2 regions of the Corynebacterium glucuronolyticum DSM 44120 genome follow, and region 2 is predicted to be linked to the other one. Evidence: riboswitches for the same ligand, from Rfam matches in the RefSeq annotation. Region 2 holds a riboswitch; the other holds the start of a gene.
What was found. A riboswitch is a leader RNA that binds a small molecule or an ion and turns the genes downstream of it on or off. The one in region 2 is predicted to bind cobalamin.
Positions count from the first base shown of each region.

Region 1: it holds a riboswitch for cobalamin, as region 2 does, so the genes downstream of both, CGLUCO_RS08905 (FecCD family ABC transporter permease) here and CGLUCO_RS10390 (energy-coupling factor ABC transporter permease) in region 2, are expected to answer to the same signal.

Region 1 covers NZ_CP047452.1:2,004,000-2,020,059, reverse strand. Annotated here, with positions in the region: gene CGLUCO_RS08950 (Cgl2226 family protein) at 1-128, shown strand, start outside; gene CGLUCO_RS08945 (AAA family ATPase) at 129-845, shown strand; gene CGLUCO_RS08940 (PRC-barrel domain-containing protein) at 816-1,238, opposite strand; gene CGLUCO_RS08935 (sortase family protein) at 1,268-2,005, opposite strand; gene CGLUCO_RS08930 (PRC and DUF2382 domain-containing protein) at 2,100-2,981, opposite strand; gene CGLUCO_RS08925 (hypothetical protein) at 3,566-4,981, opposite strand; gene CGLUCO_RS08920 (MFS transporter) at 5,519-7,057, opposite strand; gene CGLUCO_RS08915 (NUDIX hydrolase) at 7,267-7,803, shown strand; gene CGLUCO_RS08910 (catalase) at 7,877-9,457, opposite strand; cobalamin riboswitch at 9,669-9,881, shown strand; gene CGLUCO_RS08905 (FecCD family ABC transporter permease) at 10,127-11,158, shown strand; gene CGLUCO_RS08900 (ABC transporter ATP-binding protein) at 11,142-11,957, shown strand; gene CGLUCO_RS08895 (ABC transporter substrate-binding protein) at 11,964-13,073, shown strand; gene CGLUCO_RS08890 (helical backbone metal receptor) at 13,168-13,926, opposite strand; gene CGLUCO_RS08885 (metal-dependent transcriptional regulator) at 14,008-14,685, shown strand; gene CGLUCO_RS08880 (TIR domain-containing protein) at 14,662-15,177, opposite strand; gene CGLUCO_RS08875 (HNH endonuclease signature motif containing protein) at 15,284-16,060, shown strand, end outside.
Region 2 covers NZ_CP047452.1:2,290,784-2,306,843, reverse strand. Annotated here, with positions in the region: gene CGLUCO_RS10405 (hypothetical protein) at 1-206, shown strand, start outside; partial or broken gene CGLUCO_RS10400 (ABC transporter ATP-binding protein) at 477-926, opposite strand; gene CGLUCO_RS10395 (lipoprotein LpqH) at 1,241-1,822, opposite strand; cobalamin riboswitch at 2,091-2,356, shown strand; gene CGLUCO_RS10390 (energy-coupling factor ABC transporter permease) at 2,427-3,116, shown strand; gene CGLUCO_RS10385 (energy-coupling factor ABC transporter substrate-binding protein) at 3,113-3,463, shown strand; gene CGLUCO_RS10380 (energy-coupling factor transporter transmembrane component T family protein) at 3,468-4,181, shown strand; gene CGLUCO_RS10375 (energy-coupling factor ABC transporter ATP-binding protein) at 4,178-4,912, shown strand; partial or broken gene CGLUCO_RS10370 (MFS transporter) at 5,028-6,375, opposite strand; gene CGLUCO_RS10365 (fluoride efflux transporter FluC) at 6,564-6,896, opposite strand; gene CGLUCO_RS10360 (CrcB family protein) at 6,890-7,192, opposite strand; gene CGLUCO_RS10355 (FluC/FEX family fluoride channel) at 7,203-7,541, opposite strand; gene CGLUCO_RS10350 (CrcB family protein) at 7,544-7,879, opposite strand; gene CGLUCO_RS10345 (alanine/glycine:cation symporter family protein) at 7,893-9,311, opposite strand; gene pgm (phosphoglucomutase (alpha-D-glucose-1,6-bisphosphate-dependent)) at 9,725-11,386, shown strand; gene CGLUCO_RS10335 (MauE/DoxX family redox-associated membrane protein) at 11,463-11,918, shown strand; gene CGLUCO_RS10330 (DsbA family protein) at 12,009-12,737, shown strand; tRNA gene CGLUCO_RS10325 (tRNA-Ala) at 12,867-12,939, shown strand; gene CGLUCO_RS10320 (MDR family oxidoreductase) at 13,110-14,120, shown strand; gene CGLUCO_RS10315 (pyridoxamine 5'-phosphate oxidase family protein) at 14,166-14,582, shown strand; gene CGLUCO_RS10310 (fructosamine kinase family protein) at 14,582-15,352, shown strand; gene nadE (NAD(+) synthase) at 15,398-16,060, opposite strand, start outside.

The DNA.
Region 1 (16,060 bases), 290 kb from region 2:
CTCCTCGCCCTCGACGCCACGACTCTCAGCACACCGAACCCGCCCCGTCGACGCCGCAGTTCGATGCTGGACCGCTGAAGGACGCTGTGCGACAGGTGCTCACGGACACCATCCTGAATAACAGGTAGGTGTACATACGGAAGGTCCAAATTGAAACGGCACCGGGGCCGGCTGTGGACCTCGGTTACGTAGAGCACCTGCCGGTATTCCAGGCGCTAAAAGAGAGTCCCCTTGAGTTTTCTCACCCAGTCACAGTGTTCGTGGGGGACAATGGTGCGGGCAAGTCGACACTCTTGGAGGCCCTCGCCGTAGCTATGCGCTTCAATCCCGACGGCGGGTTCCTGGGAGCGAGGAGTTTCACCGCTACCGGTGAGCCGACGCACTCACCCCTTCACCAGCTGCTGCGGGTAAGCAGGCCAGAAAACCCGCGTGCCGGGTATTTCCTGCGTGCGGAAACGCACTACAACCAGGTCACGAAGCTGGACAGGAGCGTTTCCTACGCAGGTGCGCACCGTCGTTCCCACGGGGAGACCGTGCTTGATGTCCTTGATGATGCGCTTAAGGACCGCGGTTTATTTCTTTTCGACGAGCCGGAGGCAGGGTTATCTGTCGTCAGTCAGATGGCGGTCATGGGGCACATCGCCCTCGCAGCTCGTCGTGGCAGCCAGTTCATTGTGGCCACTCACTCGCCGATTATCGCCGCGGTGCCGGGGGCGGACATCCGCAGCGTGAGCGAGGGCGGCATTGTCCAGACGGCATACGACGATACGGAGATGGTTCGGGCGACACGGGGATTTTTGTCTGACCCGATCGGGTCAGTTGACTTCATTATCGACGGTGTCTAGCTCCACCTTGTGCGATCCCGTCTTCTCCACCGCCTGCACTTCATCATCTGCGGCGGGCGTCGTAGGAGCTGCCTCTTCGGCAGCAATGACCTTGTAGTGGGTGTAGAGGGTGTTCTGGTATTCCGTTGACAACGACTTTCCAATCGCCTCTACGGGGGCGGAAGCAATGACATCCAGTGGGTAGTTCACCGTCAGAGTCTTCCCCTCGAGGCGGTAGCCAAGCAGAGGGATGAATGCGGACTTCATCCGCAGAAAGCCTCGAAACGCCTCGACAAAGCTGGGTTCCTTGGAATCATCGTCAACGTAGACCTCGCGAACCTTGCCCACCTTCTTGCCTTGGCTATCGACAACAGTGGCACGCAGAAGCTGTTGAAGCACATCGGGCTTGCCCACGAATGATCCTTTCCACGACGGTGGTTTTTTTACCTATCACGCATTGTACCGACCGCTGATTCCTGCCGGTGACCGATCAACACGACGTTGTAGTCTAGATCCTTGTCCGCGGTGATAGCGCACGTTATGAGCACCACACGACCGGGTGCGTGGGAACGGAAAATATCGGTGTCACCGGTCATCGCAGACTTACTGATGAGAAAAACCGTATCGACCGTCCAGCGCACCGTGACCCCGGCAGCGTCGACAAGCGAAAGAGTGGATCCCTGAACACTCTGCGATGGTAGGCGTGGTGACGGTGCAGAAAAATCCGTCCGCGCGGTGACGAATTCCGACAAGCCGTTGAGCACGTAACCTGACTGAGACCATGAATGGCCGATGAGAAATACCGTGCCTGCAGCCGCGTCGGCGGGCGGCACACCGAGCCCGTCAACCCACTGCACGTCATTGAGACCCGTGGCGCTCGGTTCGAGCGGATCGACTGCGGGAGTAGGCGAATACACTGCTGTGGAAATCGGTGCCGGTCCATCAAGAAACAGGCGACCAGTTCCAGAAAGAGTGGGTGGTGGTGGCGGAGGCGGAGCGGGCTGTTCAGACGTCGATGTCACAATGGGTGTTGGCAGAGCCTGTTCCGGTTCTGTCTTCGAAAATGACAGCACCCCTAGTGAGAGCACGATGACAAACGCGATGAGACCAGCCTCCTTGGCCATCGCGCGAATTTTCCTTCTGCGGGTGCGTGGACCGAAACGTAGAAACCCCCGTAACATAACAATGAGTGTAGACCTCATCGCTGGGGAACGCAGGGCAAGAAAAAGGTGGCTGCACAGCGTGCAGCCACCGGGTTATAAAAAGAGGGGGACGTTACTTGCGGTCGGCCTCCGGGTCGACGTAGCCGTCGATACCCTTGGTGTCGATCTCGTCGTGCTTAACGGTCTCGGACACGGTGCGGGTCTCCTGGACCTGCTCGGTGCCGAGGGAAACGCGCTCGACCGGGACAGACTCCTTGGTCACGTTGATCTTGTCCTCGTGGAGGGTGACGGTTGCCTCGGTGGCATCGGAGCCGACGAAGTTCTTGGCTTCCTCGGGGGAGATGGGGGTGCGCTCAATGCGAACCTCTTCGCGGGTGACCGGAACCTCGACGGTCTCCGTTTCCTCAACCTGGTACTTGCGGAGGCGAGCCTCGCCGGTGGCGACGCGCTCGGTGCCGACATTGAGGTGCTCCTTCTCGAGGATGATGTCGTCGGTGCGACCAGCGACAGGCTCGCGAACCTCGCGCTTGTCGGTGTCGATGACATCCTTAGCCTCTGTCTCGTCCTTGGCACCAGCAGCGCCGGCGAAGCCTGCGCCCGCGGCTGCGTGGCGGTTGGTGTCCTCGGTTACGTGCTCCTCAGCGGCCGGACGGTCGGTGACGTAGCTCTCTACATCCTGAACATCCGCGAGGCGGTAGTGCTCGTAAATCTTGTCCTGATCGGCAGCCGTGAGCTGGTTTTCGAAGTCGATTTCCGGTGCGTCCTTGATAAGATCCTTGTCAAAGGCGAGCTTCAGCTCGTCGCCATTGAGGCGGTGGCCACGGAGCGGAACCAGGCTGGAACCCATGCCGAAGAGACCATGGTTTACCTCGATGAACGTGGGCTGACCGGTCTTGTCATCAACGAAAAGGTTGTTGATCTTGCCGAGCTTCTCGCCCTTGGCGTCAAACGCAGTGGCGTTCAGGAGATCCTGGATATTCCTCTTGTCCGTCATCTTCTGTCTATCCTTTCTTAGGGCACTATCCCCGGCAGGAGGTGTTCGCCGCCGTCAGTAGGTGATAAGTACCGATCACAATAAATCTGGAAGAGAATCGGCGCGTGTTTTCGCGACCGATAAACTTGGTGATGTCTCGCGATGCGCGCGACACTGCAATCGAGTGTAAGGAAAAACCGCTCGGTTGGCCGGGGGTGACGGCGATGGTTCCACTTGGCACGCCGGTCCGTTAACTTTCTCGTAATAAAAAAATCCCGTGATATGGGATATTGTCTCCGCGTAAAGAAATAGTGATTAAACGAGTGAAAGAGGGGAAGGGTAGGGAATGGTTAAGACCGCTGGCAGGAGCGATGTATGACGGGTAGAGCCTGCTATATATTCAGTATTGTACTTAAAGTTAGCTGGAGAAAACCTTTAAATGTAACGATTTGGTAAAGATCGGCCAAAATCTTCCGATTTGCACCAAAGTACCCCCGCAACGAGGATGTCCGATGTCGCTTTTTTCTTGTTGTGCGGTATCGGGGGTAGAAAAAAAGGAGAGACAGAACTACGTTCTGTCTCTCCAGAGATGAGGGGAAATCTATTTAGAAGACACCCTTAGCCTTGTTGCCGAAGTCATCAGTGGTGATGTCGGCGGAGTTGAACTCCTTAGCGTTCACGTTAGCGTCGCCCTTGTGGCCGCCGGTCTGCGTGACCGTGATGGTGTTGGTCATGCGGTGGCCGCGGATGAGGCCGTCACCGAAGTGAATGTTGGAAACGAGGACCTCTTCGCCCGGCTCAATCGGGTTGGACAGGGTGACCTCGAAGGTACGGACGGACTTGTCGCGGTCGAAGCCGAGGTCGCGGGTGTATGCACCGTTGAACCAGCCAGCCGTCATGAAGCGGTCGACACCGTAGAGGTAGTCACCGGGCTTAGCGGTGGTCTTAACCTCGATGCGGTAGGTGGTGTAGGGGAAGTCGGGCTCGTAGCGCTTGGTGCCGGTGTTCTTCAGGCGAAGAGCGACGGCACCGGAGAAGCCGGTTGCCTTAGCGGTCGTGAGGCGGGGGGTGAGCTCGTAGTCGCTGTTGACGGCCTCGGACGGATCCTTGGCCTCAGAAGCCTTTGCGTCTTCCTCTGCGATCTTGTTCTCGGCCTCGGCGCCGGAGACGATCTCCTCGGTCTCGACGGGCTTTACTACCTTGTCCTCTTCAACGGCGGAGTCATCGCCGACAACGTCGCCAGCGTCGACGGAGGTGTTCTCCTCGACGGTGGGCTCGGTCTCGTTCTTGAGGTTCTCGTTGATGACGTGGTCGACCTTGTTGTTGGCGACAGCGTCATGTGCACCAGCTAGGGTGGAGTAGGTCTTAACCTTGACTTCCTTCTTGATAGGAGCAAGTGCGGACCACAGGGTCGGGGTGGACCAGGTGCCGTTCGGCTTGCAGTACTGCTGCGTGCCATCCATGGTGATCGTGCGGAAGCCGTAGGTGGCCTCGCCGGTCTCACCGGGCTTAATCGTGTACGGTCCAATGCTCTGGCCCTGATTCCAGCTGAGGCTGTAGGAAGCAGAAGCGCCGAGGGACTGGGACAGGGACATCGTGATGCCGTTGGAGACGGAGCCGCCATCCTTGCTGTAGCCACCGCCAATGTTCATGGAGGTGCTCATGGAGCGGTCGCCCTTGACGTTGAGGGAGATCGACTGGCTCATGGACAGGCTCTGGGAGAGCGGGATATCGTTGGTGGTCTGGTTCGTGGCAGAGATGGTGCCTGCAGGGGTGAAGTTGTCCTTAGCCTTGTACAGGACGGTGCGGTAGTCCTCCCAGGGGTTGCACACCGGGTGCGGGTTCAGGATGTTGGCCTTGATGTGGTCAGAACCGTGGAAAGTGTGAACGATGGGGAGCTCGGGGTTGATGAGCGGGGTCTCGTTGTAGTCGTCGCTGATGGTTGCGGCACCTGCGGTGGTGGACAGGCCAGCTACCACCGCTGCAGCAGTGAAGGAAGCTGCAATCTTGGTGAACTTCATCTGTATCTCCTGATCAGAGTCGTGGTTTCGGAAAGGGAAAGAATGGTAAGCCGCGCCACATGGAGGTCTTGTAAAAAAGACCTGGCCACTGGCTGGCAACGCAATTAAATCTAGACCAGGAAACGCCCTCGTTCAAGGGTTTTTTGGGGCTAAGTTAATAAAGGGTTAAAAGGGAAAAAGTTACGGAGTTGATGAAAACCTTAAAAAATTTAAGGTACTTTCGGACATTTGCAAGGTTGATGGGGGTTCTGGGGAGGGAACGAAAGTTCCAATTTTTCTATAGGAAAGTAAAAAACGTCCGACCTAATGGGGGTGGAGGGAGGGGGTGGTTATCTGAGAGCTTTTTCCGATTGGGTAAGTCGGAACTCATAGCTATATCCAGCAGTATTGGTTGGATGGGGAAGTGTCACTGCTTTGAAAGGTGGTGTGCAAATTGACGGTAGTGAATGAATCTTGAGTGGGGGGAGAAAATGGAAAATCCGCCACCTGATTGGTTCACAGGCGGCGGAATCTGAGAAGAATGTAAGAGAAGGCGGCTTAGCTGTCGGAAGAGGACTCGACAATGCGTACTCGGCGGGGCGCTGCGTTCTTGCGTCGCGAGGCGAGGAAGATCCCTGTGCGCAAGATCGCAATAAAGACGAGTCCTGCAAACCACGTTGCGGTGACCGCATGCCATCCGAACTGGAAGTCTGCCCACGTGTACGTGGTCGAATCCGCGGAGATGTCTAGGAGAATACCCATGCCCTGAGAGGCGACCATGCCAAAGATAAAGCCACCCATGTTGGCAAACCCGGTGCCTGTGGCTACAACATTGTGGGGCAATTCTTCGCGCACGAAGTCGAAGCCGTAGTTGGAGGCGGGTGTGAGGATCGACATGCAGACCAAAGCGATGACGACGGCGACGAGGCCGCGAGGCTTATCGGACCAGAAGAAGATGACCCAGGTCAGGCCAAGGCCAATGGCGAAGATGAATGCTGCAATGTCGCGCCGACCCCCGAGGCGCGCGGAAACGAAGCCGTGGAAGGGGCCGATGGCGAAGCTCACCACGGAGTTGACGGTGAGGACGAGGCCTGCAACTGCGGGGGAGAGGCCCATTCCCTGCGTCATCATGGGGAGCCCCCAGAGGAGCGTGAATGTGATAAGTGGTGTCATGCATGTGGCGTGAATGAGAAAAGCCAGCCAGACGATGGGGTTTTTCGCTACCTTCTTCACGGATTCGATGGTGTCTCGCCCGTGGCGGCCTCGCTTCTCGTCCTCCTGTAGGCGCGTAAGAGCGACGAGGGGAAGGAAGAACTTCCGTGCGCCGCGGAGAACCGCTCGGCGCTGGCCGTCGGCTCGCTCTGCGACCTGGTGGGCGACGACGTTGGCCTTCTTTACGGGCGGAAGCCCTGCCCGCTCACGCTTGGCAGCGTCGGCACGTTGGCGGCGGAGCTCCTTAACGTGCTCTTCCTTTTCGTGGCGTGCACGACGGATTTCTTCCATTGCCGCGTCGGTCTCCGGGCTATCGGCGACTGCGACACGAGCTCCCATGGCGACGAGGATTCCGACCGCGCCGAGGGTGACGAACGCCGGTGTCCATCCCGCCCAGTGTAGGAGGGTGAGGAAGGGAATCGCGGACAGGAACTGTCCTAGCTGGCCGAGTGAGGAGGTGAGCTGCGTGAACATCGGCGACTTGTGCAGCGGAATCCAGTAGGGGAGGATGCGCATCACGGAAAGGAATGCCGTGGCATCGCCCATACCGATGAGGATGCGGGCGCAGATAGCAACCCCGTAGACCGTGGTGAAGCCGAGGAGCAGCTGCCCGAACGCCATAATCAGGGCGCCATAGACGAGCAACTTACGCGGGCCGTAGCGGTCGATGAGTAAGCCTGCTGGGATTTGTGAAAGGGCATAGGTGCCCACTTGTACAGCGGTGAATACCGCGATGTGTGAGGCATCGACCTGGAACCTATTCAGGGCCTCAACCCCGGCGACGCCGAAACTGGTGCGCCCTGTAATAGCGATGATGTAGACAATAACGGCGGACATCCAAACCGCGAGGGCGCGGCGGGTGACTACTTCATGAGGATTCGGCATATGATAGCACCTTAATCATGTGGCACGGGGAGGGGTTAACATGGCTCGTGCAATCATTCCATAAATCACCATATTATTGTTACTTTGCTCACATAAATGATCGTTTTCGGGCAGGCGCTGACCGTCCTCTACGGCCTGAGAAAAGGTGGGGAATGCCGCGACGTGATGCGGGAACGTCCGCCAGCGGGAGGAGAAAGTAATGTGGAGGCATGCCTACACCCGAATTCATTATGACTTTGCGTGAGAAGATCGGCCACGATCCGCTGTTTTTACCCGGTGTTACTGCAATCGTTCTTAAACCTGTGCCGGAAGGAGCACCGATCTGGGAGGTTCCCCAGGTCCTCCTGGTGAAAAGAGCCGATAATGGTGCGTGGACACCGGTTACGGGGATCGCTGAACCCGGCGAGAATCCGCACGTGACTGCGGCCCGCGAGGTGAAAGAAGAAGCCGGTGTTGACGCAGAGGCCGTAGCTATCATTGGCACGGGCACCTCCGGCCCCACCACGTACCCCAACGGGGATGTGACGAGCTATATCGATATTTGCTACCGGATGGAGATCACCGGCAACGATGAGCCCTACGTGGGCGATGAGGAATCTACGGATGTGCGGTGGTTCTCCGTGGCGCAGCTTCCCGAGATGCAGCAACGTTTCCGACTGCTCATTGCCGATGCCGTGGTTAACCTGCGACACCCGGATAAGTTTCGCCCGCGCCTTGGGTACGAGAAGCGCTCGCACAATCAGTGATCACGCGCCGATCCCCACACACTGAAAAAGATATCCCCGCCACCGACTGGGTGGCGGGGAAAATTTTGGGTTTTTACTCAGGCTTGGCAAACTTTCCGGCCTTGACTCCCTCGGTGAATTCCTTCTTCAGGTTCTCAGCGAGGTCCTTGTCTACGTTGGCCCAGTACTCGTAGACGCGCTTCTCCGTCGCGGCGGAGATGCCATCCATCGCGCCGGCGATGTTGGACACGAAGCGCTTCTTTGCCTCCTCGTCGTAGACGTTGAGGTACAGGTCGCGTGCCTGGACGAAGTCGTCGTCCTCGGCGTGCTTCTTGTATGCGTAGCGGGCGAAGTCTGGGTCGTTCGGCTCCGGGTTGATGTAGAGGCCCTCGGCGGAGTCGTAGGACTTCATGGAGGACGAGGTCTCTCCATCGTCGAGAAGCCCGTCGATGACATCCGACTTGTTGGGGGCGTACGGGGGTTGCGACGGGTCGGAGAACTCGTAGGCCATCGGGCCGTTGTGCGTGTAGGTGACCACCTGGTTGAGGGGCTGGTTCACCGGGATCTGGCGGTAGTTCGGCCCGATGCGGTAGCGCTGCTCGTCGGCGTAGGCGAACACACGGCCCTGTAGGAGCTTGTCGGGGGACAGGCCGACACCGGGGACGAGGTTCGCCGGGTCGAGGGCGATCTGCTCAATCTGCGCGTGGAAGTTGCGCGGGTTGCGGTTGAGCACGAAGTAGCCGATCTTCTTGCGCGGGTAATCCTTCTTGGACCAGACCTTGGTCACATCGAAGGGGTTGAAGCGGTAGGCCTTGGCATCCTCGAACGGCATGATCTGTACCTCGACGTCCCAGATCGGGTAGTCGCCACGCTCAATCGCCTCGAAGAGATCCTGGCGGTGCAGGTCGGGGTTCTTGCCGGCCATTTCTGTGGCCTCTTCGTCGGTGAGGTTCTCCACGCCCTGGCGGGAGATGAAGTGATACTTCACCCATACGGGCTCGCCCTTCTCGTTAATCCACTGGAAGGTGTGGGAGCCGTAGCCGTTTTGGTGGCGGGTGCTCTTCGGGGTGCCACGATCGCCCATGAGGTAGGTGACCTGGTGGGCGGATTCGGGAGCACGGGTCCAGTAATCCCAGCGCATGTCAGCGCTCTGGAGGCCGGAAGCCGGTGTGCGTTTCTGGGAGTGGATGAAATCGGGGAACTTCATGGGGTCGCGCATGAAGAACACCGGGGTGTTGTTGCCCACGATGTCGTAGTTACCGTCTTCGGTGTAGAAGCGAAGGGCGAAGCCGCGGACATCGCGCATCGTGTCGGCGGAGCCGGATTCGCCTGCAACCGTGGAGAAGCGGCCGACCATCGGGGTGACGGTGCCCTTCTGGAAGAGCTTGGCTTTGGTGTACTGCGAGACATCCTCGGTAATGTGCAGTTCGCCGAACGCGCCGTGGCCCTTGGCGTGGGGGATGCGGTCCGGGACGATCTCGCGGTCGAAGCTGGCGAGCTTCTCAATGAGGTGCACGTCGTTCAAAACGATGGCACCGGTCTCGCCGGTGGAGATGGACTTGTGTTCGCTCATGACCGGCTGGCCACCGCGAAGGGTGGTGTGTGCGCCGGGGGTTGCGGGGTATTTGCCGCGGTCGATGACCTTGTCGGCTGCGGACTCATCCGAGTGTGTCATAAGGAACCTTTCCGTTTGTACGGGTGAATGTGTCTGACAACCACCCTACAAGAATAATTGCCTATTAGCCACGAGAAATCAATAGGTTGTCTACAACCTGCATTTCTTAGGGTTCCCTTTCCTTGTGGAGGTGCTGACTGAGGTTCGGTTTGTTGTCTTTTGCTTGTCGACGGCCGGTGGCTACGGTTTCTTGTAAACAGTTACCTGGGTTACAATCAACCCTGTAGTTGATTTACCTCTCAAAAATGTATGAGAGCGTGGGAACTGTGGTGTGATTCCACGGCTGGCGCGCAGCGGTAATGGTGACAACGCAGATTATCCACTGAGCAACCCAGAGATGTTTGAAAAAGCACCGTCTGGAACTTGGGAAGGTTCTGCAGCGGATGACCCGAGCCCGAAGACCGATCAACTGCGGATGTGATCCACCTTTTATGTAACCTCCGCGTACGAGGTTGAGAGGAATAACAATGCTCATAACACACGTGTGCCCGCGTGCACCCCTTCACGTATGCCTTCTACATAGGCGTTTTTTCGGTTCGCAGCTAGCGTCCACGCGGCGCAGGCATGACTAGCGTTGGATCCGCGCAAAACAATCAGCAACAGAGGAAGATGAACCGCAGCAGGCGGGTATCAACCGTCCTGCTGACGGTTTCGCTCATCGTACTAACTGTGGCAGTCGCAGTTATCTCGCTGGGTTTTGGTGCGGAAAAGATCCCAATTGAAACGGTCATTGATGTTCTCCAGGGCCGTCTCAGCGGCTCACCGGTGTCAGGTCCTGCAAACACGATTATCTGGGAGCTGCGCCTTCCCAGAGCGCTTCTCGCCATTGTGACGGGTGCAGGACTCGCAATAGCAGGTGCGCTCATGCAAACCCTTGTGAGGAACCCACTTGCGGATCCGTATATCCTTGGCATCTCCTCCGGTGCTGCGGTCGGCGCGACCGCCGTCATCACCATGGGTGTGTTCAGTGCTTTTGGTATTTGGTCGTTATCCGTAGGTGCGCTCTGTGGCGCGCTGGGGTCCAGCCTGCTCGTCTACTTCATTGCACAGACGCAGGGCGGGCTCACACCACTACGTCTCGTACTTGGTGGAGTTGTGCTCTCCGCCGCCTTCAGCTCGGTGTCGTCCTTCCTCGTGTTCCTGTCTGATAATCAGCGTGCCGCTAACTCAGTCATGTTCTGGACTCTTGGATCCGTTGCAGGTGCAACGTGGCAAAAGCTCATCATGCCGGTTGTCGTAGTGGTGTTGAGCCTCCTCCTCGTGCTGGGGTTCAGTAGTTGGCTGGATGCGTTGGCTGCAGGGCCACACACAGCCGCGGCATTGGGAATCAACGTCACGCTCGTGAGGAACTCAATCTTCATCCTCAACGCGATCCTTGTCGGTAGCCTCGTTGCAGTCAGTGGCGGAATCGGCTTCGTGGGTCTCATCGTGCCCCACGCATCCCGAATTCTCGTTGGGGCTTTGCACCGCAAGGTAATCCCTGTGGCGACGGTTGGAGGCGCGCTGTTCTTACTCGTTGTCGATGTCATTGCGCGAACTGTTGCTTCACCCCAGGAAATGCCCCTCGGAGTGGTCACAGGGATCATCGGCGCACCGCTATTCCTCTTCCTTATGGGCAGGAACAGGTACGCGTTCGGAGGCCGTGATGCGCAGCAAAGACAGCAAAAATACAAAGGACAGGGATGTGGCAGTTCCGGTTGAGCTGACACCTAACCAGACGGTTCCTGCCATAGAAGTGGAAAACGTTGCGGCGTCTGTCGGCGGGGTCACTGTGGTTAGCGGAGTTCAACTGTCTATCCCACCAGGCGCGAAGGTAGCACTCATCGGTATTAACGGTGCAGGAAAAAGCACGCTCCTTCGGGCGCTAGCCGGAATAGAAAAACCGGCGGAAGGAGCGGTCTACCTCGACGGCATACCTCTCCACTCGATCCGGGCTAAGAAGCGAGCCCAGCTTGTCAGCTTCGTCAGCCAGGAGGAAACCCCGCCGGCAGACCTCACTCTCGAAGAAATGGTGGCGCTCGGTCGTATACCGCATCGGCCCTCCTGGGCGGTGAGCACGGCGGACGAACAGCCCATCGTCAGAGCGGCACTTAGCGCCGTTGGGCTAGCTGATCGCATGAAAACCTCGTGTGACCGGCTTTCCGGTGGTGAGCGTCGGCGCGCGATGCTCGCCCGCGGACTCGCACAGCAAACAGCCGTGCTATTCCTCGACGAACCCACCAACCACCTTGACATTTCCTGGACGCTGCAGATGCTTAACCTCATCCGCTCGCTTTCCGGAACTGTCATTGTGGCCATGCACGATCTTGACCTCGTGATGCGATACTTCGATCACGTCGTCGTTTTGAACCGTAACCGGATGACCGCCTCTGGTCACCCAATCGATGTTTTCACTCCCGAATTTATGAACGACACCTTCGGTGTCGAAGCGGAGCAAATCGAACATCCCAAAACTTCCCGGATTCACCTCATCATCAATGATGTAAGCACAAGAAAGTAGGAAAATATGTCTAAACGTCTCACCAGTATTGCATCCATCCTCCTCATTGGCGGACTGGCGCTCACCGGCTGCTCCTCCTCCGGAACTGATTCAGCATCATCTACTAGCGAGGCGGAATCGTCCAGCGCGAGCACGAGTGACTCGGTATCGGTTACCAACTGTGGCGAGGAGAAGACCTACCCCAGGACCACACGGCTGGTAGTCAATGACGGAAACATCACCTCGGTCGCCCTCGCTGCCGGCGCATACGACAATATCGTTGGCGTCTCCAGCCTGCAGCGGGATGAGAGCATCATTGCTCTCCGCTACGGGGACAAAGTCCACGACTTGAACCAAATCTCCGAGAAGTACTGGAACTTGGAGAATATCCTGTCCGTCGACCCCCAAACAGCCTTTGCTGGTTGGGGCTACGGCTTCCGCGAGTCTGACGGTCTTACCCCGGCGGACCTAGATACCCACGGCATTTCCACCTACCTCCTTTCCGAGACCTGCAGGCAGGGTGGCAGCCAAGCCCGCGGCACCATGGACCCGTGGACGGCGTTGAACACCGACATTGAAAACATCGCGAAGATCGCCGGCGATGAGGATGCTGCCAACAAGGAAATCGCCGACATCAATGCGCGCCGCACGGCGATTGAGGAGGCCCCGCAGGCGGAGAAAACGCCGGTTACCTTCCTTTTCGATTCCCCCAATGATTCGACCGTATTCTCCTCCGGCGCCTTTGGTGCGCCGCAGGCCATCTTCGATAGTGCAGGTGTCGAGAACGCACTTTCGGATGTTCAGGACACATGGGTCGACGTGAGCTGGGAGCGCATCACCTCCGCTGACCCGGATATCATCTTCTTCGTTGACTACCCGCCTGTGGAGCTCGATGAGAAGATTGCCGCCCTGGAGTCCAACCCCGCCACGAAAGACCTGAAGGCGGTGAAGGAGAAACGCTACGTCAATTTGCCGTACGCCATGTGGGCATCGGGTCCCCTGAACATCGATGGTCTCGAGTACGTTCGCTACGCCCTGGAGCACTACGGTCTCCAGCCTGAAAGTGGAATCAAGCCGAAGTTGGACATTACCCAGCTTGACCTTCCCGGTAATGAGTGGCTCAAGGAAGCGAAATAGTTTTTTACCTCCGCCGGACTGTGGCCATAGAACTCAGTTCGTGACGAACCCACGGGGAGAGGGTGCACCGAAGGTTGTGCACCCTTTTCGCACCTTAAGCTTGTCCGGCCATCGCTTCCGCCAGCTCCTCCCTCGCCGTCGCCATCGCCGGACCGTACCAAAACAGGTTCCGCCCGGCGACGTGAATCGCAGGGACAGGGAAGTGCTGGTGATCTGTCGCGGTGAGGGCGTACGGCTCGTCGGAAAGCGCAACAACGTCGGGCGCGCGCTCCGCGATGTCGGCGGGGGTAAGGAGCGGGTAGCGCTCGTCGGTGACCACGTTGTCCCAGCCGAAGTGTTGCATGAGGTCGGTGGCGAACGTGTTGGCGCCCACCCAACGCCACGGCTTCGTCCAGATCGGCAATGCGACGCGGATACGTGGGCCGCTAGCCGGGTGGGGCCAGACGTTACGCGCCTCCTCTAGCCACGCTGGTACCGCGACGCGGAAAGCCTGAGTGAACAGGCGCGTCATGCTGTCAAGCGCCTTGACCCACACGGGGATGGTGAGTCGCCGCAGCTCCTCCACATCAACCCGCCGATTCTCCTCATTGTTGACCACCACGGGATCAGGCCGCAGTCCGGCGATGGCGGTGATGTCTGGGTTCTTCGTCCCGCGCACGCGGGTGACCGTGAGATCGGGCGGTTGCGTACACCAGTCGGTCGCCCCAATCAGCGCCGTTGGTGCGGTAAGCGCGATGGCCTCGGTCACGGACGGCACGAGGCTTACGACCCGCTGAGCCGGTTGGTGGAGGGGGACGGTGGCCCCGAATCGTCGATAAGCATCGGCATCCTTCCTGTAAAAGCCCCGTTTCATCGTAACCGGGTGCGTCGGAATCGGAGAAGTCGAGTACGCTTTCAATCACAATCCTGCACTCACGATCGGAAGGACACGTTTATGCACCCGCTCGACCTCCCCGACAGAAGTCAGGACTACCTCAAGGCGATCTACGACCATGAGGAACGTTCCTCCACGCCGGCCACACTGACGAAAGTCGCGGAGGTTGTCGGGCAGAAACCCTCCACCGCCTCCGAGGCCATCAAACGGCTGGCCTCAATCGGGCTCGTCAACCACGAGCGTTACCAGGGCATCACGCTTACGGAGGAGGGCAGCCGGATCGCGCTCGCCATGGCGCGCCGCCACCGCATCCTGGAGACCTTCCTCGTGGAGACGCTCGGCTACACGTGGGATGAGGTTCACGAGGAAGCAGACGTTTTGGAGCACGCCGTAAGCGACAGGTTCCTCGAACGCCTCGATGCTCACCTCGGCTACCCCACGCACGATCCGCACGGCGACCCGATCCCCGCCGCCGACGGCACCATCGCGCAGACGGCAACGGTCCCCCTGTCGCGCGTGGCACCCGGAACAGGGATCCGCATCGCCCGCATCGGCGACTCCGATCCCGAACTTCTCCGCTATCTCGCGGAGCAAAACATCCTCCCCGGGCACATCATCGACATGCCAGAGCCCCCCGTGGCCGGCATCGCTCATGTGCTTGTCGACGGCGCGGCCGTCGCCGTGGCTGAGGCCGCCCTGGGCGAGATCTTCGTCTCAGCGGGCGAAGCTGAATCCTAACAGGTGCCGCTCGTTATGTACGGGTGCGTCCTTCTCTGCCGCGGCGTTGATCCATTTGGCTAGGTGAATCGGCGTGGGTGGGTACTTCTCGCTGACGGCGTAGGGGGCGTTATCCGAGAGGCGCGTGGGCAGCGGTGCCCACGCGCCTTTGAGAGAGGGAAGCTCGATGGAAAGGAGCCCACTCGGCTCTGGGCCCGCTAGGGTAGCGGCGATTTCCCAGTCCACCCAGGCACTGTTCCACGTCTTCTTGCCCAGCAGGACGATAGTGACAGCAGAATCTTTCAAGCATTGTTCCCGTAGAGCGGATAAAGCCGCTGACTCGTCGCCGAGTGCACGGATGCTCTCTTCGGTGAGTTCTGGGCCCCGGGTGAGAAAAACCTCCCCCAAATTGTCAAAAGTGGACATAAAGTGCTCCGCTTCGTCGCGGTCCTCGGGGGCGAACGAAACGTAGACGGTGTGTTTTGCACGGCGGGCGAGCTTGGATTCGAGCATGTGAACCTTTCCAACAAACGTAGACGAGCATTCATCATATATCGGGGGGTGGTGTACCCCCCGTTTCGTGGTGCGCTGGTTTTGTGGTGCCGGTACGGTGCGGGGTATGGAAACATCTCGGGGGTTTGATTTTCTTGCCCTGTACTCGCAATCAGTGACGTGCATCCTGGAGCCGTATCAGGATTTGTCGGTCACACAACTCATCGCCCGTGGCAGCTCACCCAGACTTGCCAAACGGATCCACTGCCTGGCCGGCATCTACTTCGGCACCACCAGTGCCACCGTCAAGCAGGTGACCTGTCGCACTGCGGCGATCAGCAACCGGCACAATTTGGAAACACTGGAGCTCATTGAAACGTATGTCCGCAAGCTAAAAGACAAGCACAAAGCGTGGCAGATTCGCGTCGGGCTGACCGCCCAGCCAGCAAACGTGCACGACATCCACGCGCGCGGCAAACAACTTGTCGCCGCGATCAATGGCACGGGGGTGGAGAACCCGAAGAAGGCGGTGTCGACGAGGCGGGTGAAAAACTCCACCATGAAAGACCTGTGCGTACGCACCTCCAGCCACCTGGTCACCCAGGCTATAAACGCCGCCAAAGCCTACGCCGAAAAGGAACACCTCGACCTGGCAGACGCCATCTGCCAGTTGATTCTGGGCAATGCCACCGGCAAAGTCGCAACCGTTACCCCCGCTGTCATCGTGCCGCTTAACCCCGACGTGTTGGGGGTGACCCCCGCAGAACGCGCACACGCCGTCTTATCGCTTACCGACGGGTCGGTGATGCAAGTCAAAGACTTCACCCAAGTCCAAATCACCGCCTTCGGTTTAGCCCTGACTGTCAACCACATCACCGGTGAGGACCTGGGGTTGTTCCGCCTG
Region 2 (16,060 bases):
CCAGTAGTGGTGCCGGTGGCCGTTCTGCAGGTGGCTTCGGCCGCGGCATGATGCCCGTGGGCATGGGAGCACACAAGGATCGGAAGAAGTCCCGGGCAGTGAAAACCGTCCTCTCCGAGTTGGAGCAAGACGCCAATACCAAAGCAATCCTCGGAGAGACGCCACCCATGGTCCCCGGCACCATCGGCGCATGGGCGAGGAACTAATCACCTACACAACAAAAAATCACGCTCCTACCCGGTAAGGGAGGAGCGTGACGCATGTTCGCGCGCTTACAGCACGGGCAAGAACACGAACCGGCGGATGCCCTCGACGTCGCCGGGTGTGGCCCGCACACCGAACACCTCTTGGATGCGTTGCGGTGTCAATACGTCGCTCGGCGCCCCAAAACAAACGGATTTACCCTGGTCAAGTGTGAGAACATTGTCACAGTATCGGGCGGCGAGGTTGAGATCGTGGAGAACGAGGACCGTCGTCTAGCCGGCGTTTTTGATCAGCTCCAGAAGATCGAGTTGAATCTTCAGATCGAGGTGGTTCGTCGGCTCGTCGAGGAGCAAAAAATCCGTGTCCTGGGCAAGCGCCCGGGTAATCGCCACCCGCTGCCGCTCACCGCCTGATAACTCCGTGGTCAGGCATGCTTTCTTATGGGTGAGATTGGTGGCCTGCAGCGCCTCCTCCACCCGCCGCGCATCCTCGGCGCTTTCGATAGCCGCGTACCCGCGCCGAAACGGGAGCCTGCCCAGCGCAACGGAGTTGCTCACGGGGAGGGGAAGCCCCGCCTCGTCTGCTTGTGCGACGACCGCGACGGTCATAGCGATGTCGTGCCGCGTCATGGAATGAGGCGGCGTGCCCTTGTATTTGATGGTGCCGCCTTCGATGGGTAGCGCGCCGATGAGTGCCCCTATGAGCGTCGATTTCCCGGAACCGTTGGGGCCGGTACACGGTAGTGATGGCGAATTGCCACCGTGCGAGCTCCACGAGGTCCACGGATACTCCTAGCTGCTAGTTTTCGGCGGTGCGCGTCGGGTTGGCGTGCTGCCGTTACGGTTTGGGTAGGGGCCGCCGGTGGGGCGGCCCCTCTCACCCTAATAGTCGGATTTTTGTGAGCAAAAGTGCCGCGTGGGGGTGGACAGCGGGATAGTCGGGGGTTCTACAAACGAATGAACCCCCGGTCACAGCCTTTCCGTCGGCTGGGATCGGGGGTGATGTGTCTGCGGGGCAGTGCGCCCGTTGTGGCGAGTTATGCCGGGCAGCTCACCTTCACGTCGAAGGGGATAGCGGTGGACTCATCGTCGTCGTAGTGACCCTCACCGGTGATCGTCCAAGTGGAGCCGTCCTTGGTTACCGTGGCGGCGTTTTCCTGCGCGTCGGTGAGTTCAAACTCCTTGTCGTTTGCGCGCTCCACCGACAGGCCGGTCAGGCGTGGCGTGCCCTCGGGATCGGTGATCTCAACCTCGAGCTCATCGCGCTCGGCTTTATCGGACTTGTCGCCCGCGTCGATGTTCAGCTCCTGCTGGCCATCGTCGGTGTCGAGGGTGCAGTGGACGGGCGTGAACGTGCCCGAAACCTGCTTGCCGTCGATGGTGATGGACGGGGCTTCGTCGCTGGATGCGGCCGCTGCCGAGGACTCGGATGCGTCGTCCTTGTCGTCATCCTTGTCGTTGTCGCGCGCCGTGGTGTTGGCATCCTTGTCCGTGGTGACCGTGGTGGCCGGGGCGGTCTCGGTCACAGTCTCCGTCTCGGATCCGTCGCCACACGCGGTCAGTCCGAGTGCCAGGGTGGCAGTGGCGAGAACGGCGGCCATCTTCTTCGTCACGTTCATAATGTCAACCTTCCAATTTGCGAAAATGCGTTCAACACCAATCTATAGAAGATACCTAGCAAGTGCAAAGTATTGTCCGCGAAAAAACCTTTGGGTGGGTGTTTGTTTCTGGGGTGCCGTTTCTGGGGTGCCGTTTCTGGGGTGCCGTTTCTGGGGTGCCGTTCCTGGGGGTGCCGTTCCTGGGGTGAACGCGGGAGGGAGTGTGTCTGTCCTGTGGCTGATTCCGGTCGTGGCTGCGGGGGAACTATTGGAATTGTCTGTGAGGGGGAGTATCCTAACCACCGAAGTGTTCATTTCACGGTAGTGAACGGGAATCCCGGTGCGACCCGGGAGCGATCCTCGTCACTGTGTGGCTTCAACGTGGGCTTCGGCCCGCGCCTGAGACTTTGGAAACGGTGTGCACGTCCTGCGTGGGGCATCGTTGGTCACTGCGGTCGCTTGCGACGCGTGGGAAGGCTGAAAGGTTATCGGGTCCGCGCGACTGCGCGCGGGGAGGGGCTAAGCCAGGAGACCGGCTACCAGCGGAGGGCGCTTCGGTAAGAAACAATTCAGTTTGTGACTGGCGAGGTACCGGTTACCGGAATTCATAAAGGACACCAATCCTATGCATATTGCAGAGGGCTTTTTGCCTGTTGAGCACTGCGTTGGGTGGGCCGTAGCGGCGACGCCGTTTGTGGTCTACGGCGCATCCAAAGTGCAAAAACAAATTAAGGAAAAGCCGGAAACGGCAATGCTGCTCGGCGCAGCGGGCGCATTCAGCTTCGTGCTGAGCGCCATTAAAATGCCGTCGGTGACGGGATCCTCATCCCACCCGACGGGTACGCCTCTGGGGGCGATCCTCTTCAAACCGCCGGTCATGGCGGTGCTTGGTGCCATCGTGTTGCTCTTCCAAGCGCTGCTTCTCGCCCACGGCGGAATCACAACATTGGGCGCAAACATCTTCTCCATGGCGATCGTCGGCCCGTGGGTGGCCTACGGCGTATTCGTGGGGCTGCGTAAGTGGAACCAGACCGCGGCGGTGTTCCTCGGCGTGTTCCTTGCCAACGTGGGCACGTACGCCACGACGGCGCTGCAGCTCGCACTCGCACACCACGAGGGTGGCCTCCTGCAATCCGCAGGTACCTTCCTCGCACTGTTTGCCCCGACCCAGGTGCCGCTGGCCCTGGTGGAAGCGATCATCACCGTCATCATCATTAAGACGCTGGAGAAGGTCGCCATCCCGGAGCTGACATCCCTGGGCTTCCTGCGCCCTGCTCATACGTCCGCTCAGCGCGCACAGGAGGTCACGGCGTGAAAACCAGGAATCTAATTCTTTCCATTATCGCCATCGTCTTCCTCGTCGTTCTGCCGTTCTTCGTGGCGGGCAACGATGCTGACTTTGGTGGTGCCGACGACAAGGGCGGCGACCTCATTGAGCAGGAGAATCCCGGCTACGAGCCGTGGTTTGAGTGGCAGCCGGAGCTTCCCGGCGAAGTCGAGTCCGGACTGTTCGCCCTGCAGGCTGCGCTCGGCGCTGGCTTCGTGGGCTACGTGCTGGGCTTTTACAAGGCACGTCGCAAGAACGTGACGGAGTCGGGTGCAGTTTCCACCTCCAACAACGTCACCGGATCGGGAGACGCGCCGCTGACGAGAGTCGAGTAGCCCGATGTTTGAGCTCGAAGCGGCGGCTGCGAGCTCGCCTATCTCCCGTGTACCAACGGCGGAGAAAATGCTCCTGTTCGTCGGGCTCACGGTCTGCGCCGTCGCGGTTAATCCCACCGTGGTGGCCGTGCCGTTGATCATCAGCTTCTTCTGGGCTAGGCCCCCACTGAAGCTCTATCTCCCGATCCTCGGTTTCAACGCAGTCTTCGTGGGTGTGGGAATGTTGGCGCTGGTGTGGAACCTCACCAGCCACGGCATTGTCTACGTCCCCGGCGGAGCATCTCACGCCGCGTCCGTGTGGTGGCGCTGTGTGGTGGCAGCCTCTGGAACTCTGCTGTTCGCCTGCACAACGCCACTGTCGGACATCATCTCCTGGGCGCGACGCGTCCACGTCCCCGTCAGCCTCACCTACGTGGTGCAGATCATTTACCGGATGGTCGGCGCCCTGTGGCAAACATCGGTGAGTATGCGGGATGCGGCCGCGCAGCGCCTGGCAGAACGCACGTTCTCCACGCGTATTCACTCCACGGGGCTCATCGGGGCCTCCCTTTTCGTCGTCGCCTTTATGCGTGCGCGCTCGATGCAGGAGGCTCTGGAGCTGCGGGCGGATCCGCTGGATATTAAAACTTTTCATTCCTACGCGCCGGCACGGCCCCTGCGGTTGGTCCTCATCGGGCTGGTGCTGGTTGCGGTTAGTGTGCTAGGCGTTACGGTATGAGCCTTCAAGGTACCAACATTCTTGTCGACGCCGTCCTGGACGGTCTCGACGTCTCCGTTACGGTGGGCTCCCGGCTGGGCATTGTGGGGGCAAACGGATCCGGGAAAACCACCCTCTTCCGTGTTCTCGCCGGTGCCCTCAAACCTTCCTCCGGCAGCGTGCTTGTTGACGGCACAGCGCTCGACTACTCCCGCAAGGGTCGCACGGCCCACCGCGAGAAGGTACAGCTTGTTTTGCAGGAACCGGACGCGCACCTGATTTCCACGTCGGTGGAATCGGATGTCTGCTTCGGTCCCATGAATCTGGGCCTGCCTCAGGATGAGGTGCAGGCGCGGGCGCAATCGGCAATGGAGCAGCTCGGAATCGCGGATCTCGCTCACCGCGTCCCGCACCAGCTCTCTTTTGGACAGAAGAAGCTCGTTGCGCTCGCCGGGGCGCTTGCTATGCAGCCGCGCTATATTCTCCTCGACGAGCCGACGGCAGGCCTCGACTACTACGCGGCAGATCTGCTCACGCAGGCACTGAGTCGCATTGAAAACGTGGGGATTATCTTCACCACCCACGAGATCGATTTCGCCTACGAGTTTGCCGATGAGATTCGCATCCTTCATAAAGGCACCCTGCATCCGTGGGGCCTGGAGCTGCTTCCTGCAGCCCACCTGCGGTTGCCGTGGGCGCCGGTGGTGAGCGATGCACTTGGGCGAGCTGTGCGTCGTCCCGAAGACGTATAAAAAATAGACATCGGCCGCAGGTGTCAGTGTGAGTACTGACACCTGCGGCCTTGTGCTGCTTATGCTCTGCCGATATCTTTCTCGCTCGGTCTTTCTTTGCGGGCTCGTGGAGGCGTTAGTGCATGAGCGCGCGTTCGCGCTTGCCGACGATCACCATGAGAATGACGGCGACCACGACAACGCCGAGGAGGAACAGGTAGGTGACGTTCCACCCGAAGTTGTGGATGAGCAGTCCCACGCCGGAGGATGCCAAGGTGGTACCCAACAGGTAGCCGAACAGGCCGGTGAACCCGGCAGCAGTGCCCGCAACGTTGGCGGGCGACAGGTCGATGGCCTGCAGACCGATGAGCATGACCGGGCCGTAGATGAACCCGCCGATGATGGCGATGAGGAGATAGAACAGCCACAGCGGGGCGGTCGGCGGGAGCTGCCAGTAGGCAAACAGGGCGATTCCGACGACGACGAGGGCGAGGATGCCTGCGCCGGAGCGCCAGCCGTGGAACACCGTGTCTGAGAGCCACCCGATGAGCAGCGTGCCGAGGATGCCGGCAAGCTCCTATACAGCGAAGCCGATGATGCCGTCGGAAATATTGGCGGTATCGGTGCGCTCGCTGAGGTAGATCGGGATCCAGTTGAGCACGCCGTAGCGCACCGTGTAGATGAACACATTGGCCAGCGCGAGCATGACAATGATCGGGTTGGTCAGCACGTGGTGGGTGACCACCTGCAGCCACGTGCCCTCGGCGGTGTCGACGCTCTCGACCTTGGCGGGATCGTCGTGGTATTCCTCGATCGGGGGCAGGCCGATTGCCTCCGGGCGGTCGCGGATTAGGAGGAAGGCGATGACGGCGATGGTGAGGGCGACGATGGCCGGCACGTAGAAGGCCGGGCGCCAGTCGGCCTCGTCTGTGGCGAACGTCGTGAGTGCCCACGCGGAGAGGAACCCGAGTCCGCCACCGCCGACGTTGTGGGCGCAGTTCCAGATGGATGTCTTCCAGCCGCGTTCACTGGTGGAGAACCAGTGCACAAGCACGCGGCCAGACGGAGGCCAGCCCATGCCTTGGAACCACCCGTTGATGAACATGAGGGTGGCGAACAGGGTAATGGATCCCGGTGATCCCGGGGACGGAGGCAATGAACAGGTTCATCACCGCAGACAGGGCGAGCCCCAGTGGCATGAAGTAGCGCGCGTTGGAACGGTCCGAGAGCATGTCCATGAAGAATTTGCTCAACCCGTAGGCGAACAGTACGGCGTTGGCAACGATGCCGATGCCGACGGCATTCATGAGGCCGTGTTCCTTCAGGATGGCGGAAACGAGCGAGACGTTGTTCCTGATGAGGTAGAACGCCGCGTATCCAAGGAAGATTCCCATGAAGACGTTGAAACGCCATGTCTTGTATGTTTTGTCGAGGCGCTCCTCGGGGATGCGGGGTGCAGCCGGGGGCGCGGAGAGGAATGACATAGGGCCCCTATCACCGAAAATACACTTACCTACCGGAAAGTAGGTTACTTATCCGTAGTGTATTTTCAGGCGACGGCAATAAAAAGTAATGGGGGTGGTCGTTCCGATTGTTGATTGCATTAAAAACCGGAAAACGCCAGTACATTACGAGGAAATGTCATTGAGGTTAAATTTAGATTAATCCCCCGCTAGAGCCCTAAAACCGTTCGGTGGGCGAAAGACATGGCGAGCAGCCCGCCCCCAATGTGCGCACCCGCGAACCAAAAAAGAGCGCGCCACTGATGTTTTTGGATGAGGAGTCCTGTCTCCTTGGCAAGCGTCGACCACGTAGACAGCGCCCCAGCGAGCCCGGTGGCCACAAGCGCAGGGTGGAAGGAAAGGAGCGTCGACAAGCCGAGAACATAGCAGGCGACAAGGTTGGCGACGAGCACACCGCTGCGGCTGCCGAGCCACCGCGTGCAACCGTAACGCAGGAGACCACCGATGGCTCCCCCGACGAATACTCCGAGCGCGGTCAGCATGTGCGCCTCCGAATAGCGTCCCCCGCAAACCAAGCGGCAACACAGATAACAGCGGAAGCAAAGAGGTACAGCGCCGAGCGGTCGGTGAAGCTGACGAGCATGTACGTGGAAAACGAGGTGAACCCACCGAGGAACCCCGTCGACCACCACGCGGGCGAGGGCTTGGCGCCGATGAGGAGGCACCCCACGGCGTTAATCGCCACGAGGGTGAGCGCATCACCTGCGGGCAGCGCGGTGAGCGCGTAGCGGGCGAGCGCACCGAACCCAGCAGCGAGCGCAATTGTCAGTTTTTCCACACGTGACAACCTACCACGGGGCAGCGGCGAGCCCCCCCAGGTAGGCAGCGAGGTTGCCGAGCGCCAGGTTCGCGCCTAAATAGAACGCAAACAGAAGGTAGCGCCCGGATTTGAGTTCGCGGCCGAGCTCCGCAGCAAGCGCCGGCCACGTGGATAACGCCGCAGCAACACCGGCCGTCACGATGAGGTTGAGGGCACCGTGCGTGGTGCCCGCCCCGACGAGGAAACACGCCAGCGAATTCGCCATCGCGATGCCCCAGAGGTTCCCGAGCGCGCTGGTCAGCACGTAGCGGATGATGCCCCCGGCGAACCCGCCGGCGGCGACGATGAGGAAACTCCAGCACACCACGGCTACGCCTCCGCTTTCTCGTGGGCGCGGCGCAGATGGTCATGGACGACGTCGCCTAAAAACCACGCGCCGAGGCAAAAAATTACCTCGCTTACCAGGTAGGCGGCGCTTTCTGCTTGGTAGGTCATGACGAGGTAGGTGGAATAGGAGGAAAACCCGCCGAGGAACCCAATCGTCCAAAACGGCCCCGGCTTCATCGCACCGATGGCGAAACATCCGCAGATGTTGATCAGCGTGACGGTGACGAAGCTGGGGCCGAGGAGGAGGACGGTGCCTTGCCGCGCGATGGAGCCGAGGGCTGCGCCGCATCCGACGATTAGCGCATTTTTCAGGCTCATGGCGGGAAGGAAATCACGTCCATTCTGGTATGTGGCGGGCGTTGAACTCTTCCACGGAGGCGGGATCCTTCCGCAGCAGCGGGTCGAAGTTCAAATAGTCCTTGGTTTCTCTTGCTACAAGTCCTGATAGTAGCAAAAGGCCAATGAGGTTCGGAATCGCCATGAGGCCGTTTGCGATATCGGCGAGAACCCAGGCCACCTGGATCTCGGAGATCGCGCCGACGAATACGACGCAGGTGAAGATCATGCGGTAGGGAAGTGAGCCGTGCATGCCGACGAGGGCGATGAGGCAGCGCTCGCCGTAGTAGGCCCACGCCACGATGGTGGAGAAGGCGAAGAACATGGTGGACACGGAGACGATGGTTCCGCCCCAGTGGCCCGGTAGTCCACGTGAGAAGGCCTCCGCCGTCATGGACCCTGCCTCGCTGGCTCCCATCGTCCACGCGCCGGTGGTGATGATGGTGAGGCCGGTGAAGGTGACCACGACGAGCGTGTCGATGAAGGTCTGCGTCATGGAGACAAGTCCCTGGCGTACGGGGTGGTTCGTCTGCGCGGCGGCGGCGGCGATGGCGGCGGAGCCCATGCCGGACTCGTTGGAGAAGATGCCGCGGGCGACACCCATCTGCAGGGCGACCATGATCGTGGAGCCAACAAACCCGCCGGTGGCGGCGGTGCCGGTGAACGCGTCGTGGAAGATGAGCGCCAGCGCGCCGGGGATGCCGGAGGCGTTGGCGATAAGCACGACGGTGCCGCCGGCGATGTAGATGATGATCATGAGCGGGACGAAGGCGCTGGTCACCCTGCCAATCGTTTCGATGCCGCCGAGGAGCACCATGCCGATGAGGAAGAACAGGATGACACCCGTGGACACGGGTTCGAGGCCGAAGGCATCGTGCATCGCCACGGCGACGGCATTAGCCTGCGTGAGGTTGCCGATGCCGAAAGAGGCGATCACGGCGAAGATGCCGAAGGCGAGAGAAAGTACCACGCCCTTCCTTCCGCCGATGCCTTTGCGCAGGTACTTCATGGGGCCACCGAGGATGTGCCCGGTGGAGTCTTCCTCGCGGAAGCGGACGCCGAGGTAGGCCTCTGTGTATTTACTTGCCATGCCGACAAGTCCGGTGACCCACATCCACATGAGTGCGCCGGGGCCACCGATAGACAGGGCGGTGGCGACACCGACGATGTTGCCTACTCCGACGGTTGCGGCGAGGGCGGTGGTGAGTGCCTGGTAGTTGGTGATGTCGCCTTCGCCGGTCGGATCGCCGGGGTCAATGAGCCCGTGCCTAAAGGCGACGATCATCTTTCTGAATTGCAGGCCGCGTAGCCGAATTGTCAGCCACAGGCCGGTTCCCAAGAGCAGTGGGATGAGGAGTAAAGGGCCCCACACCACTGAATCCACGGAGTTTAAGGTGTCCATGATGGATTCCATCTGAGCCCTCCTTTATTGTGCAGTCATTATGTAGTTAATCTTTTCTTGGGGGAGAAAAGATTGGGAATATTTTCCAGTGGCGTGCCCGTTTTGCCAATTAGTTGAACACATTTTTCCCTCATGCGGGGGTAATCGCTGGTGTGACGGGAGCCCGGATGTGCGAACGGGGGGAGTGCTACAGCCAGCTGCCGTCGCCACGCTGCCGACAGCGCCACGGGGAAGCCAACTATTGGAGGGTAAGGCCGGGAAGGCAGGGTGCACGTTCCGGCCGGGGTGGAGCGGGGCGGTATTGCTGCAAAAAGTAAAGAAACAGGCCAAGATGGAAGGTGAGACCAAAACGACGGTATGCCAGACGGCACGCCCCGAGACGGCGGCACCGGAAAGCGGCCGGAAAGTGAAGGAGAAACGATCACATGGCGCACGAAAGAGCAGGCCAGCCCGCACGTGAGGAAGACCTCATCGATGTTGAGGCCGTGACCAAGGCCTACTACAGCAACAAGCCGGACCCCGAAAACCCCGACCAGCAGGTCAGCTTCGGTACCTCCGGGCACCGCGGTTCCAGCCTGGATACCGCCTTCAACGAGGATCACATTCTCGCCACCACGCAGGCGATCGTGGAATACCGCGCGAAGGAGCACATCGAGGGCCCCGTTTTCATCGGCCGCGACACCCACGCCCTGAGTGAACCGGCGATGCTCACCGCGATGGAGGTTCTGCTGGCCAACGATGTGGAGGTGCTTGTCGACGACAAGGGTGCCTACACCCCGACCCCTGCGGTCAGCCACGCGATCCTGCAGTACAACAAGGAGCTTCCCGGCGGTGTGACCGGCACCGACGCGAAGCGCTCCGACGGCATCGTCATCACCCCCTCGCACAACCCGCCCCGCGACGGTGGTTTCAAATACAACCCGCCGACGGGTGGCCCGGCAGGCACGGATGCGACGGACTGGATCGCCGACCGCGCCAACGAACTGCTCCGCAGTGGCCTCGCAGATGTCAAACGCGTCTCGGTGGAATCGGTCACCGATCAGCGCGCGCAGGCCTTCGACTTCCTCGGCTACTACGTGGAGGATCTGCCCCATGTGGTGGACCTGAAGGCCATCGCGGATTCGCAGATTTCCATCGGCGCAGACCCCATGGGCGGTGCCTCCGTTGACTACTGGGGTGCGATCGGCGAGCGCTACGGCCTCAACCTCACGGTGGTGAACCCCGAGGTTGATCCCACCTGGCGCTTCATGACGCTCGACACCGACGGCAAGATCCGTATGGACTGCTCGAGCCCCAATGCCATGGCCTCCCTCATCCACAACCGTGACAAGTACGACATCGCCACGGGCAACGACGCGGACAGTGACCGCCACGGCATCGTCACCCCCGACGCGGGACTGATGAACCCCAATCACTACCTCGCCGTCGCCATCGAGTACCTGTTCAGCCACCGCCCCGGCTGGTCCGAGTCGACCGCCGTGGGCAAGACGCTCGTCTCTTCTTCGATGATCGACCGCGTCGTCGCCTCGCTGGGGCGCACGCTCGTCGAGGTCCCCGTCGGATTCAAGTGGTTCGTCCCCGGGCTTATCGACGGTTCCATCGGTTTCGGTGGCGAGGAATCCGCCGGTGCATCCTTCCTCCGCACGGATGGCACCGTGTGGTCGACGGATAAGGATGGCATCATCCTCGACCTCCTCGCCTCCGAGATTCTCGCGGTTACGGGCGAAACCCCGTCCAAGCGGTACGCGGCCTTTGCCGAGAAGTTCGGCGCGCCGGTCTACGCCCGCACAGATGCCGAAGCCAACCGTGAGCAGAAGGCAATCCTGAAGAAGCTGAGCCCCGACCAAGTGACGGCAACAACGCTGGCTGGCGAGGAGATCGTCGAAAAGCTGACAGAAGCCAAGGGCAACGGTGCAGCCATCGGTGGTCTCAAGGTCGTAACCGAGAACGCCTGGTTCGCCGCCCGCCCGTCCGGCACTGAGGACAAGTACAAGATTTACGCCGAAAGCTTCAAAGGTGAAGAGCACCTGAAGAAGGTGCAGTCCGAGGCTCAGGAGCTTATCTCACGAGTTCTTGGCAATAAGTAACTAGCATCCTGTGAATTCACCCCGGATTCTCCCGGGGTGAATTGCATTTGATAGCCCCTGTTATATATTAGTTGACGTGACCACGTCCAAAATTCTCGCCGTCATCTCCGCAGTGTGCCGATTTGGGCTCGCTGCGGTGTGGCTTATCAGTGGCTACCTCAAGTTCATTGATCCCGTGGAAACCAAGAAATCAGTCGAGGCCTACGAGCTATTCCCCGTAGATGTTGCCCAGATGATAGGCACGGTTTTGCCTCTGGCGGAACTTGCCCTCGGGGTCCTCTTGCTGCTGGGGGTATTTCTCAGGCCTGTGGCAGCCGTTTCCGCACTCATGTTTGTGGGATTTGCTATCGGCATCGCCTCGGCGTGGGCACGGGGCTTAACCATTGACTGTGGTTGCTTTGGCGTGGGTGGGGAAAATCCCGATGCAGGCGCAGGAACGTACATGTTAGGCATAGGAAAAGACATCCTCTTCCTTATCATGGCGGCGTGGACCGTGAAACGTCCGTTTGCGCGATGGGCCGTCTATGCTTGACCGTAACCAGGCACCTTGTGCTGACTACAGCATCTGTAATGCAATAATAGACCGCAAAAGTTAGTAAAACATTCGATGAAGGAGACTATCGTGAGCACTACGAGGGTAAAGAACCCAAACGAGAGGGGCAACGGCTTTATTTGGGCCCTGGTCATCCTTGGCTTGGTTATCGCAGTCGTTATCGGGTACATACTCTTCACGGGAAGGACAGCTCAGACGGAAAAGGTCCTCGATGGAGTAGACGTACAAGACGTTGCCTTTGACGTTCAGTACCAAGACAACGCCATCAAGCTGGTGGGCAAAGACGCCACCGAGGACACTCCCCAGATTGACCTGTATGAGGACTATTCCTGTAGCTACTGCGCCAAGCTCGCTGCACGCTCCGATGGGGACATGAAGAAGGCTGTGGAGGACGGCAAGCTCGTGGTGAATATCCGCTCGCTTAACTTCCTCGACCGTGGCCAGGATGGGCACTCCACGCTCGCCGGCGCTTCTGCCGATGCGCTCGCTCAGGCCGGTGATGCCAAGGCGTACTGGACTCTGCGGACAACCCTGCTGGAAAAGCAGGAGGAGATTTACGGTAAGTGGCAGGCCGATAACATGGCCGATGTCTCTGAGGCTCTCGGGGCCCCCGCTGACGCGGTGAAGGCTATCCGCGACCGCTCCAACATTGAGCATTACAAGCAGGTGGCTACCGAGAACGCTGAGAAGCTCAAGGCGGCCGATCCTAAGGGGCAGGTTTCCACGCCGCGCGTGCTGAAGGACGGCGTCGACGTCGAGCTGGATGAAAACTGGGTGGACGAGGTTTCTGCCAAATAGGTAAACGTCCGAACCGGATCTGACAAAGGGGGCGCCATTGTGCGCCTCCTTTTTTGGTAACTACCTGGCGATTTGTCCTATCCCCCCGCGCGCCTGTATATTAATTCTCGTTGCGAAAATCGCAGCTTAGGGGCTATGGCGCAGCTGGTAGCGCACCACACTGGCAGTGTGGGGGTCACGGGTTCGAATCCCGTTAGCTCCACTTTTGAAACAATCCCTGATCGCAATGACCAGGGATTTTGCTTTATCTACCTCGCTCCTTTCGGGTTTCTCGGTGTATCCGGTCACAGCTTCAGCGAAGAGGTAACGCCCCAAGTTCACTGGCTACTGAGTTGGCGACGCTCTTAATACCCAATCTGTAGACTTGTCTGCATGACAAGAGCACTCATTGTAGACAAGAAAATCGACGAAAACACCGGAGAAATTGATAAGAATGCGCCGGTCACGGTAGAAATCCGCTCCGTGGGGGAGGAGTTTTTAGGCGAGGGCGACACGGTCCTCGCCGTCAGCCACTCGGCCCTCAACTACAAGGACGCGATGGCGCTCGAGGGCGATCGTGGCGTGGCCCGCATCTTCCCGCTCGTTCCGGGGATCGACGCGATCGGCACGGTCGAGTCCACCACCGCAGAGGGGTTCGCAGAAGGTGACCTCGTCGTTCTTAACGGTGCAGGGCTCGGCGAGTTCCGTCACGGTGGGTATCAGGATCGCGTTCGCGTCGATTCTGCTTCACTCATTGCGGCGCCAGAAGGATGGACGGCGAAGGATCTCGCGGCGGTGGGAACCGCAGGTTACACGGCGGCGCTGTCTGTGCTTGGGCTCACCGATCAGGGAGTGCGTCCGGAGGACGGGGAGATCCTCGTCACAGGCGCAACCGGTGGCGTGGGTTCGGTGGCGCTCATGCTGCTGAAGAAGCTCGGGTACACAACGGTGGCCTCCACCGGTCGCAAGGATGAGTTGGGTGACTACCTCACCGGCCTCGGTGCGGCACGTGTGATTGACCGTGCTGAGCTCGCGGAGAAGGGGAAGCCTCTGCAGAAGGCCACCTATGCCGGCGCGATTGACTGCGTCGGATCGACCACGCTGGCCAACGTTCTTGCGCAGGTTTCCTGGGGCGGAACCGTGACGGCGTGTGGTCTCGCGCACGGTGCTGACCTGAAAACGACCGTTCTTCCCTTCATCCTCCGTGGCGTGAAGCTCGTGGGAATTAACTCCGTGGATGCCCCGAAGGAGCTACGCCAGCGCGCCTACGACCTTCTGGCGGAGCACCTTGACCTGGCTGTGTTGCACGAGGCCACAACGACGGTCACCCTCGAGGAAGTCGCTGAGGCAGGCAAGAATCTGTTCGCCGGTGGCATTCACGGGCGCACGATTGTTCAACTTTAAGCGCTCTTCTATGCAGGTAGGCTGGTTTAATGTAAGAATGGGAGTATGAGCGATACTCCCATTGTGGCCCTCACTGAGGACCAAGCATTAGAAAAACTGCAAGGTAATAGTTTTGGACGGATCGGCGTCCGCCACAACGATGACGTTGAGGTGCTGCCACTTAACTACGTCATCGAGGATCGGAAAATCTACTTCCGCACTGCGGAGGGGACCAAGCTGTCCCTCATCGCCGCGAATCCCCGAGTGGCGTTCCAGACAGACGAGGTCGGCGTGGATAGCGCATGGTCTGTGCTGGTCAAGGGATCCGCCACACGGGTCACCTCGACAGAGGAAGAGAACCACGCCGAGGGACTTGGGCTGGAGCCGTGGGTTCCCACACTCAAGTACAACTGGGTCCGCATCGATATCGAGTCCATTGAAGGGCGTGCCTTCAACCTCGGCCCGGAGCCCGCGCGGTACTAGTGGCAGCAGACACGTTTTCCAAAACACCCCGCGAACCCGGTGCCGCTGGTGCCGAGGCTGCGGGCTTGCGCTGGCTCGCCGAGGGTTCTGACTGCGTGGCGGACGTCATCTCCGTGACGGACACCACGCTCGTCACGCGTCGTTACAGCCCTACCCCTGCTACCGCAGCAGCGGCAGAGGAGGCGGGGCGACAGCTGTACGCCATCCACCGCGCAGGGGCGCCGTCATTCGGCTGCCCGCCGGAAGGGTGGGACGGTCCGAACTACATCGGCACCCAGCGCCAAGAATGCACGCCGCGCGACACGTGGCTGCCCTTCTACGCAGAGCAGCGGGTGTTGCCCTTCGTCCGGTCTGCGGTGGACAACGGCAACCTGGAGGCCGGCGGCGCCCGGGACGTTGAGCGTGCCTTGGAGGCCGCTGGTGCGGCCCCGGCCGACGACGTGGAGCCTGCGGATGGACCCGCGCGCATCCACGGAGACCTGTGGGCAGGCAACCTCCTGTTCACCACGGTGGGGCCACGGTTTATCGATCCGGCTGCCCACGGCGGTCATCCCGAGACGGATTTGGGGATGCTCGCGCTTTTTGGGGCGCCGTACATTGACCGCATCTTCTCCACCTACGCAGAGGTTTCGGGTCTTGACCAGGGCTGGACTGAAAGAATTCCGCTGCACCAGCTGCACCCGCTCGCCGTCCACGCAACCACTCACGGCCCGAGCTATGGGGTCGCGCTCGTGCGGGCAGCGCGAGAGGTCATCGCCCTGTTTGGATAGGTGGGCACGGGGCGTTGGCGCACGCCCGCCCCGTTTTGGGGGCGACTAGCGCCACCAGGTGTCGAGGGGTGTGACGGGGAGGTGGCGCTTGTGCTCGTTGATGCGCCAGTGGCGTTCGATGACAGCACTGGCTGCGGGGGAGATCTCCTCGCCAAGAAGGTAGGCATCGATCTCAGGGTAGGTGACACCGAGTGCTTCCTCGTCGGGAAGCGCCGGACGATCCTCCTCCAGGTCTGCGGTGGGGACCTTCTTCCACGTACTCTCCGGCGCGCCCATGTGACGGAGGAGCTCAGCGCCCTGGGACTTGTTCAGTCCCCACAATGGAAGGATATCGGAGGCACCGTCGCCGAACTTGGTGAAGAACCCTGTGATGTTCTCGGCGGCGTGGTCGGTGCCGATGACGAGACCACGGTGCTCCCCCGCGACGGCATACTGCGCGATCATTCGCGCGCGTGCCTTCACATTGCCCTTGTTAAAGTCCCCGAGGTGCGCCATCCCGAGGGCTGCAGCCGTGGCATCGGAGAGCACATCGACGCCCTCCTTGATGTTGATCTCGAGGGTGTGATCCGGGGAAATGAATTCGAGGGCCACGTCCACGTCGTTGGCATCGGACTGGATGCCGTAGGGGAGGCGCACGGCGAAGAACTCGGTGTCAGTTCCGCTCTCCCGCAGCTTTTCGACGGCCATTTGGGCCAGCTTGCCTGCCAG